One region of the Shewanella sp. YQ_9 genome, then DNA from elsewhere that is predicted to be linked to it. Evidence: predicted binding sites of a transcription regulator. Region 1 holds the regulator's gene; each other region holds the start of a gene.

Region 1 (2,204 bases):
ACAGGAAGCCAGTATTTTCCGCAAGCTGTCGGTGCATGACAACATCATGGCCGTGCTGCAAACCCGCAAAGAACTCAACAGCGACGAGCGCGAGGAACAACTCGAACAGTTGCTGGAAGAATTCCATATTACCCACATACGTGACAGCCTGGGGATGTCCCTCTCCGGCGGCGAACGCCGCCGGGTGGAAATCGCCCGGGCATTGGCCGCCAATCCACAGTTCATTTTGCTGGATGAGCCGTTCGCCGGTGTGGATCCCATCTCAGTTATCGATATCAAGAAAATCATCGAACAGCTTAAGTCCCGCGGTTTGGGGGTGCTGATCACAGACCACAATGTTCGCGAAACACTCGACGTTTGTGAGCGAGCCTACATAGTCAGCCATGGGCAGTTGATCGCCGAGGGCACACCCGCTGAAATCTTGGACAACCAGCAAGTGCGTGCTGTGTACTTAGGCGAACAATTCAGGCTATAGTTAGGATCATGTCATCCGGTGGCAATTCCGGGTATTATAGTTTGTTATTATTGAATTTTTTCCTTGAAAAATAACGAGTAGGGATTAGCGGTATAATGAAAGCGTCACTCCAGCTCAAACTGGGTCAACAGTTGACCATGACACCTCAGTTGCAACAGGCTATTCGCCTGCTGCAACTGTCGTCCCTTGAGCTGCAGCAGGAAATCCAGGAAGCCTTGGAAGCCAACCCTCTGTTGGAAATGGCCGAGGACAACCAGGATGACGCTATCGACGACAACCACAAGGAAAACGACGCCGGCGAGTTGAGCGCCAAGCAGGAAGATGGTTCCACGGTAGAAACCTCAGAGGCATTGAACAATGAGTCTATGCCGGATGAATTACCTATGGATACCACCTGGGACGAAGTCTTTACCGCCGCCAGCGCCTCAGGGCCGGCCATGGGCCGTGAAGATGATATGCCCTTCCAGGGTGAAACCAGCGAAGGTCTCTATGAACATCTGGAATGGCAGAAGAACCTGACCCCGTTTTCCGATACCGACGACGCCATTGCCACCGCCATTATTGATGCCATCGACGAGCAGGGCTATCTGACCCAGAGCACAGAGGAGATCCTCGAAGCCATGGGCAACCCTGAGATTGAGCTCGATGAAGTCGAGGCAGTACTCAAGCGGATCCAGCACTTTGACCCTGTCGGCATCGCCTCCAGAGATCTGCGCGAATGCCTGCTGATCCAGTTGCAACAGTTCAACACCGACACCCCACATCTGGCCGACGCCCGCTTGTTGATTGACGAACATCTGGATCTCATTGCTGCCCGTGACTTCCGCACCCTGATGCGCAAGACCAAGCTCAAGGAAGATCAACTGCGTGACGCCATCAACCTTATCCAGAGTCTCAATCCCCGCCCCGGCTTGCTGGTGCAGCCGATGGACGAGGAATATGTGATCCCTGATGTCAGTGTCTGGAAGAAAAACGGCCGCTGGGTAGTAGAACTCAACCCGGACTGTATGCCCAAACTCGGGATCAATCAGCAGTATGCTGCCATGGCCCGTAGCGCCCGCAGTCAATCAGACAGCCAGTTTATTCGTGGTCATCTTCAGGAAGCCAAATGGTTTATCAAGAGCCTGGAGAGCCGCAACGACACCCTGCTCAAGGTGGCCAACTGTATAGTGCAGTTCCAGCAGGGATTTTTTGAATATGGTGAAGAGGCCATGAAACCCATGGTGCTCAACGATATTGCCGAGGCGGTCGAGATGCATGAATCGACCATCTCCAGGGTCACCACTCAAAAGTATATGCATACCCCCAGGGGAATATTTGAATTGAAGTACTTCTTCTCCAGCCATGTCGGCACCGAAGATGGCGGAGAATGCTCTTCCACGGCGATCAGGGCTTTTATCAAGAAGCTCGTGGCAGCGGAAAACCAGAAGAAGCCTTTGAGCGACAGCAAGATGGCGCAACTTCTGGCAGAACAGGGAATCAACGTTGCAAGACGCACCATAGCCAAGTATCGCGAGGCTATGATGATACCACCGTCGAACCAGCGTAAGAGTTTATAAATCCACAGTTGGAAATTGGAGGAATCTTTCTATGCAAATCAACCTGACAGGACATCATATCGAGATCACCGACTCACTGCGTGACTACGTGGAAAGTAAGTTTTCTAAACTTGAACGCCATTTCGAACAGATCAATAATGTGCACGTTGTGCTCAATGTACAAAAACTGC
Region 2 (2,204 bases), on a different contig from region 1:
TCGGTCGAACCGACAATGGCTCCCACCAACATGCCCTGGAGTAAATTGAGATCGAATAACCAGGCAGCCAACAAACCTGTCAGCGTGGTGGTTAACGCCACCCCAAAAGTGGCCAATGACAAGGCCGGCCACAATGCCACCCTGAAACTGGCAACCCGGGTACGCATGCCACCATCGAGCAGAATAACCGCCAGAGCCAGGTTACTGACCAAATAAGCAACTGAATAGTCATTGAATACTATGCCGCCTGGGCCATCTTCACCGGCAAAGATACCCACCGCCAGAAATACCACCAAAATAGGAATACCGAGTCGCGAAGACAATGGGCTAAGCAGCACGCTGACTGCAATAAGCAAGGCCCCGACAAGGAAAAAGCTGTTGATGATATCTGCGTTCAAATGACCCTCCAGTTGAAAATGCGGGGAAGCTAATAAAAGAGAAACCTGACTCTAACGAGACTCCGGAAAACACGTGGGTTACAGACGGGATTATATCATTAATTCGGGTTATTTTTCAGTAGAAACAGTTGACTTATTTTTACTGCCAGCGAAAAAGACCAGTAAAAGAAGCCAGGTAAACCCTTAAAAAATGGAAAATTTACCTATAAAACATCAAATCTGAACCCAAAGAAACATAAACTCAAATTAATGAAAAAAACTTTATTTTTTCAAATAACTAAAGAATTTGAAATCCAAGAATTCTCGTCAAGATATCAGCTATAGCTTTCTGGCAAACAGCTAGTGTCATAATGACAGTTATTAATGTTAAAAAGACACTTTTAATACAATCAAAATGACATCATCAAAAACACACAAAAAAGTAATGCACTGATTAAAAACAAGAATAAAAGTTGGCACGTTGGCTGCTCTATGTAGGAAAACCTATCAAATAGACTTTGTCAGAGGGATGCCAATGAGCAGACAAAAATTCACCCTGATCGCACTGTTACTTGTGTTGGTCGCTTCTTTCACTGTACTTCTCAGTATCGGCAGTGAAATCTATCGGGAAAAACCACCGATTGCCGATGTCTATAGCGACAGCCAGGGCCAAGTGGTTTTCAGCGGCAAGGACATAGAACAAGGGCAGCTGGTTTGGCGCTCCATGGGCGGACATCAACTTGGCTCAGTCTGGGGCCATGGCGCCTATGTGGCTCCGGATTGGACCGCAGACTGGCTACACCGTGAGGCCGAAGCCTGGCTGGATATTCGAGCCAAGGAGACATACAACAAGCCTTTCAATAGCCTGGACAAGAGTACTCAGGCCGCATTGGAGCAAGCTTTAAGGGACGATTTGCGCCATAACACAGTCACTACAGACGAGAGAGGTCACACCCGGGTGGTGCTTTCCGATACCCGTATCGCCGCCATGGCGCAAGTGAGTCAGCACTATCAATCTTTGTTTGGTGACGATCCCGCGCTGAATGAGCTTCGGGAAGCCTATGCGATGAAAACCAATACCATAGGATCTGCCGAGCGCCGTCAACAGCTCAATGCCTTCCTGTTTTGGGGCGCTTGGGCCGCAGTGACCGAGCGCCCGGATGCCAATTACAGCTACACCAATAATTGGCCCTACGATCCACAACTGGGTAACACACCGACATCAGACAATATCGTCTGGTCGATTCTGAGCATAGTGACTCTGCTGGCCGGTATCGGTGCCCTGGTTTGGTATCATGCCGCCGGCAAACATGAAGCCCTGCCGGCTCCCGCCACTGAAGATCCCCTGTTCAGACACAAACCCACCCCGTCACAAAAGGCCACGGGTAAATACTTCATTACCGCTATCGGCCTATTTCTGCTGCAGATACTGCTCGGTGGCGTCACGGCGCACTATGCGGTTGAAGGCCAGGAATTTTACGGTTTTCCCTTGAGTGAGATCCTGCCCTATTCAGTGACCCGCACCTGGCATACTCAACTGGCAGTATTCTGGATAGCAACGGCCTGGCTCGGTACCGGGCTCTATATCGCACCGGCGCTTTCCGGCCACGAGCCCAAATATCAACGCTTCGGTGTCAACCTATTGTGGGTCGCTCTGCTGATAGTGGTGCTGGGCTCCATGGCCGGTGAATGGCTGGGGGTACAACAATACTTCTCACTGGACAACAACTTCCTCTTCGGTCACCAGGGTTATGAATACATAGATCTCGGCCGGGTGTGGCAACTGCTGCTGTTGGCCGGATTGATGATCTGGCTGGCACTGGTGAG
Region 3 (2,204 bases), on a different contig from region 1:
CCATATGGCTGTCGCCAATCAGTGTCAGGGTATCGGTCGTGACCTTGGCACCTGTGGCGGTTCTTTGCAAGGCATCCAGCAACTCTTCGTCACAATCGGCTTCAAGGTGATTGGCAACCAGGTTTTCCTCGCAGGCCAACGCCTTGGACCAGTGACGCATCACATAGCCGACCCCCTCTTTGGAAACAGTGCGCCTGTTGTCCAGAAACCGGAAATCCGCAGGCAAGGAGGTAGTGATCAACTCATAGGAGGGAAAGTAACTGGCATCGGCGACATCCTTGCAGAAGCTGCCGGCAACGGCCCGTAAAACAGACTTGGAATGACCATTGGCCACCAACACATGTTCTTCAGTGGCCGTGGCTGTGAGGGGCACAGGAGACACAGTTAATATCAATTTCAGCTTTGGATTGATGCACTTGAGTTGCTGCAACAGCCGGTCGAGATCGATATAGACCTCTTCGTAATCGAAGACCTTGAGCCGGTAACAATCAGGGTCAAACTCGCCCAGTTTGACTCCAGGACAGGAGGGATAACAAACCCCATTGGGATCGATCCAGGTTTCAATCAGCCCCAGAGTGAAAATAAAGCTGCTACTTGCGGCAATATGGCGTTTGGTTTCGGCCACGACCTTGCGACGATATTCGAGCAATGCCTCCCGGGAGGAGTAGCCTTCCTTGCTTGTCGGCAGCAGTAAGTCGTAATAGCGTTGATTTTCTTCATCAAAATAGATGCTGTACTGAGCCAGTTCCTGTTCCCCCTTGATAAACCATTGCAACAAGGCACGGGCGTTATACAGGTTGCCGAAGGCAAAACTGGATGTCACATCTGGATTTAGCTCACTGCGCAGATAAGAGTAGTTATGCTGTTCCAGCCAATTCCCTATGTGCTGGGCAAAACAGGAACCTGCCGAAGAGAGTTGTTGTTTGGTATCAATGGGGAGCCTGGGGATGAGCTCACGAAAAAGCTCAGTCTCGGGCCGAATATCCGCCACCGCTGAACGCCAAAAACGCTCCTTATGAACGGGATCATAAGGTAAAGAATGCTCCATGCTACTGCCTCCAATGCAAAATATTCCTCTACCGCCACCACGGTACAGCTGTGGTTACCCGATCCAGTGCGCGGTATAGATTAATTGCGACAGGCAACCAAAAAGAGACATTATTTAACACTTTCATAAACTTGACGTCTACATCAGCAGATCACATATTGCAGATGTGGGGCAGAAATTTACCAATTCAAAGGAGCAAGCCAAGCACGGTTTTGGGAAACGAAGCAGACGTTTTGGCAACAACGCAGGTATAGCCGTTGTGATTACGCCATATCAGAGCCACAAAAAAGGGCAGCCGCTGCTGCCCTTTTGGTTGCATCTTTAGGTTTCAGTACGGCTTATGAATGCTGCTCCAGCCATTCGCGTACCGGCCGGAAGCTGCGTCTGTGCTCAGGCAAGACACCGTGTTGACTCAAGGCTTCGAAATGCGCCTTGGTGGGGTAGCCCTTATGGGCAGCAAAACCATACTCAGGGTGGCGACTGTCAAGCTCGGCCATCTCCCGGTCGCGGGTGACCTTGGCTATGATAGAGGCGGCGCTGATGACAGGGATCAAGCCATCGCCCTTAACCACCGCGGCTGAAGGCAGGCCAAAATCCGGGGTCCGATTACCATCTACCAAGACTTTCTCGGGACGCACGTTCAAGCCCGCCACGGCGCGCTGCATCGCCAACATGGTGGCATGCAGTATGTTGAGCTCATCGATTTCCGCCGGGCTGGCTCGACCGACTGAGACCGCCAGCGCCTTGGCCAGGATCTCTTCATAGAGGGCATTGCGTTTCTTTTCGCTGAGCTTCTTGGAATCATTAAGGCCGCTAATTGGATTGGCGGGATCCAGGATCACCGCTGCGGTGACCACATCGCCGACCAAGGGGCCACGCCCCACTTCATCTACCCCGGCGACCAGCCCCTGGCACAACAGCTGCGCTTCGGCTTCCGAGAGTTGCTTATAGACTGTCATCTTTCCTCGGCTTTTTTATCGAGCAAGGCCACAACGGCCTGGGCCGCCTTTTCACTGGCGTTGCAGGCCAGCAGGCTGTGCAGCTTAGTAAACTCGGCCAGCAGCGGCCGGTTATCTTTATCCAGCAATTTGCCCACCTCTTCGGCTATCCGCTCGGGAGTGCAATCATCTTGGATAAGCTCTGCCACCAACTCCCT
Region 4 (2,204 bases), on a different contig from region 1:
GGCAGGGACGGGCCAATTCGGCTTGTTTACTCTCTCCCCCGACCCGGTAAAGGTAGTAATAGGTAGGAATTTGGGTCAGATATTCGATGCGGCCGCGCAGATCCCAGCCGCGGCGGAACAGATCGCTGTCCGGGCTGGAGAGCTCCTCGAGGGCGGCAAATTCGGCCTTGGTTGCTGCGGCCATCTGCAGTTCATCACAGGCTTGCCACTCGGTTTGCCAACGGATCACCCGCTTGTGATCGCCGTTGAAGGTCGCGGGAATGCGGTAGAGTGGAATGGGTAGCAAGTTATCGCCGCTGCGCAGCGGCGAGCACATATGCACATAGCTGGTATAAAGCAGCTGCCAACTTGGGGGCTCCAGGGTGCTGACCTCGGAATTGATATCCTGACCTATGAGCTTTTCCTTGGGGGCCAGCAGTTTGGCCTCGGTTAACTGCTGCAACGCCTGTTTGGCCCAGGGACTGTTGTGCCTGTTGGCCAGACTGGTTTCTTCCGGTAGCAGCAGCCTGACTCTGAACTCCCCGTCCCTAAAGGCCACCGCAAATTCCCGTCCCAATACCTGACCGTTGGCCCGCCAGGCCTCAAGCAGGGTATTGATGGCTTTTTCTGCGGCGCTGATAGTGGTGTTGGCAAAGCATTCAAACCTGAGTTCGCAGACAAACATTATTGCTGTTCCTCAAGCTTGGCGAGTCTTTGCTGCAAGGCCGCGAATTCTTGTTTCAGTTGCTGCTGTTCCTGGCGTAGCTGGCTGATTTCCTGCTGGAGAACTTCTACTGTGGTGACAGCTTGTTGTGGCACGGTTTCTTGCAGTTGAGGTGCGTCTTCAAGCTGTTTTTCCCGTTCACTCTCTGGCAGGGATTTGAAACGCTGCAGACCTTCAACCAGCAGTGGCATTGGTAACTTGTTGCCGAGTCTTGCCTTAATCAGTGCCAGAGAGGGAGTATGGCCGCTTTGGGCTACTGCCGCCGCGGCGGCCATGACCTGTTCCAGTGGAGTGGACATCTTGGTAAAAAACCTCACATTTTCGCGAATAGTTACATAGTGCAGCAGTTGTTTGCTTTTATCATTTTGATATTTATCAGTTTATTTGTTGGCCTGCATGTTGCATAGCGTTTGCTGCATTTGCTTAACAAAAGTCAACATTTGATAAATATAACAAGGAGTGACAATGAACAAGTTATTACTGCCACTGATGGGGATTGCAAGCTTAGGGCTTAGTGCCTGTGTGGTCAATGTCGGCGATCACGAAGCCAACTGGGATGAAAAGGAGTCCTGGCAATTGCAGCAACAGCAAAATCAGCAACAACTGGCCAAGTTGACTCTGGGGATGGATCAGCAACAGGTGCAGCAGCTCATGGGGCAGGCCGACTTTAATGAAGCCTTTCTCTCCAATGATCAGCAAGTACAGGTACTGTTTTACCGTACCCGCCACAGACACAGTGATGGCAAGACCACCAAGGATGAGTGCACCCCCTTGGTGTTTCGCGATCAACAACTGATTGGCTGGGGCGATAAGGCTTACGCGCAGCTGTAATTCAAACTCATCCCAATTCCAATCAACTCCTGAGCTGGGCGTCCAAATGGTCTATGGTGTCTGACCATTGGGCGTCCTCGGCCAGAGCCTCTGTTAAAAAAGTGCGCTGCGCTTCATTCCAGAATGGTGCATCCACCAGTTTGACTCCCTCGGGGATAGGATGTGCGCCGATAAAGCCTTCTATCGCCTTGCTGCTGCTGGGGAGTCCCAATTGCTCAAATAAATGGGCCAAGTCTGTGTGGGTGGTATCCATATTCTGACCTCCTGAAATCCTGACATATATTGCCAAGGTGATGAGTGATGGGTGAACAAGCCTTAATAAAACAGATAGTAAGCCTTATTCCTTCCCCTTAGCTTATACCAATCTGCCTAAAGATGAAGTGACAATGCCTGGCAAGCAAGATCAAGATATTGCACTTTGATCCAATATTGTTAAATTGGAAATTGCCCTTTTGGCTGACAAGGACAACAACAAATGGAAACCCAGACTCCCGATTCTCTGCGTGCCGTCTACCTGACAGCGGAAGATTTGCGCCTGGCCGCATCAATTCTCTATAACGCCTATCACTATGATGCGTTTTTTCAGCAGACCTTGCCGGCCGCCAATGCCGTCGAATATGAACAAAAGCTCAGAGCCGCGATCCGTGAAGAGCTCAATGAGCTTTGGCAA

What was found. Region 1 encodes sigma-54, which starts transcription at its own class of promoters, with help from an activator protein. Its sites were predicted from a motif close to GTTGGCACGNNNNTNGNNT; they were not measured.
Region 2: a site for sigma-54 is predicted at 850-868, ahead of ACF8D4_RS19720 (nitric-oxide reductase large subunit). Genes of this name have one in related genera too.
Region 3: a site for sigma-54 is predicted at 1,271-1,289, ahead of ACF8D4_RS07290 (GSCFA domain-containing protein). Genes of this name have one in related genera too.
Region 4: a site for sigma-54 is predicted at 1,090-1,108, ahead of ACF8D4_RS07450 (DUF3192 domain-containing protein). Genes of this name have one in related genera too.

Annotation. Positions count from the first base shown of each region.
Region 1 covers NZ_JBICJO010000065.1:9,121-11,324, forward strand. Annotated here, with positions in the region: gene lptB (LPS export ABC transporter ATP-binding protein) at 1-475, shown strand, start outside; gene ACF8D4_RS18065 (RNA polymerase factor sigma-54) at 571-2,034, shown strand; gene hpf (ribosome hibernation promoting factor) at 2,066-2,204, shown strand, end outside.
Region 2 covers NZ_JBICJO010000074.1:6,710-8,913, forward strand. Annotated here, with positions in the region: gene ACF8D4_RS19715 (potassium/proton antiporter) at 1-398, opposite strand, end outside; gene ACF8D4_RS19720 (nitric-oxide reductase large subunit) at 913-2,204, shown strand, end outside.
Region 3 covers NZ_JBICJO010000026.1:16,201-18,404, forward strand. Annotated here, with positions in the region: gene ACF8D4_RS07290 (GSCFA domain-containing protein) at 1-1,048, opposite strand, end outside; gene rnhB (ribonuclease HII) at 1,387-2,007, opposite strand; gene lpxB (lipid-A-disaccharide synthase) at 2,004-2,204, opposite strand, start outside.
Region 4 covers NZ_JBICJO010000026.1:46,099-48,302, reverse strand. Annotated here, with positions in the region: gene ACF8D4_RS07460 (Zn-ribbon-containing protein) at 1-664, opposite strand, end outside; gene ACF8D4_RS07455 (hypothetical protein) at 664-1,002, opposite strand; gene ACF8D4_RS07450 (DUF3192 domain-containing protein) at 1,169-1,534, shown strand; gene ACF8D4_RS07445 (DUF2789 domain-containing protein) at 1,557-1,787, opposite strand; gene ACF8D4_RS07440 (GNAT family N-acetyltransferase) at 2,010-2,204, shown strand, end outside.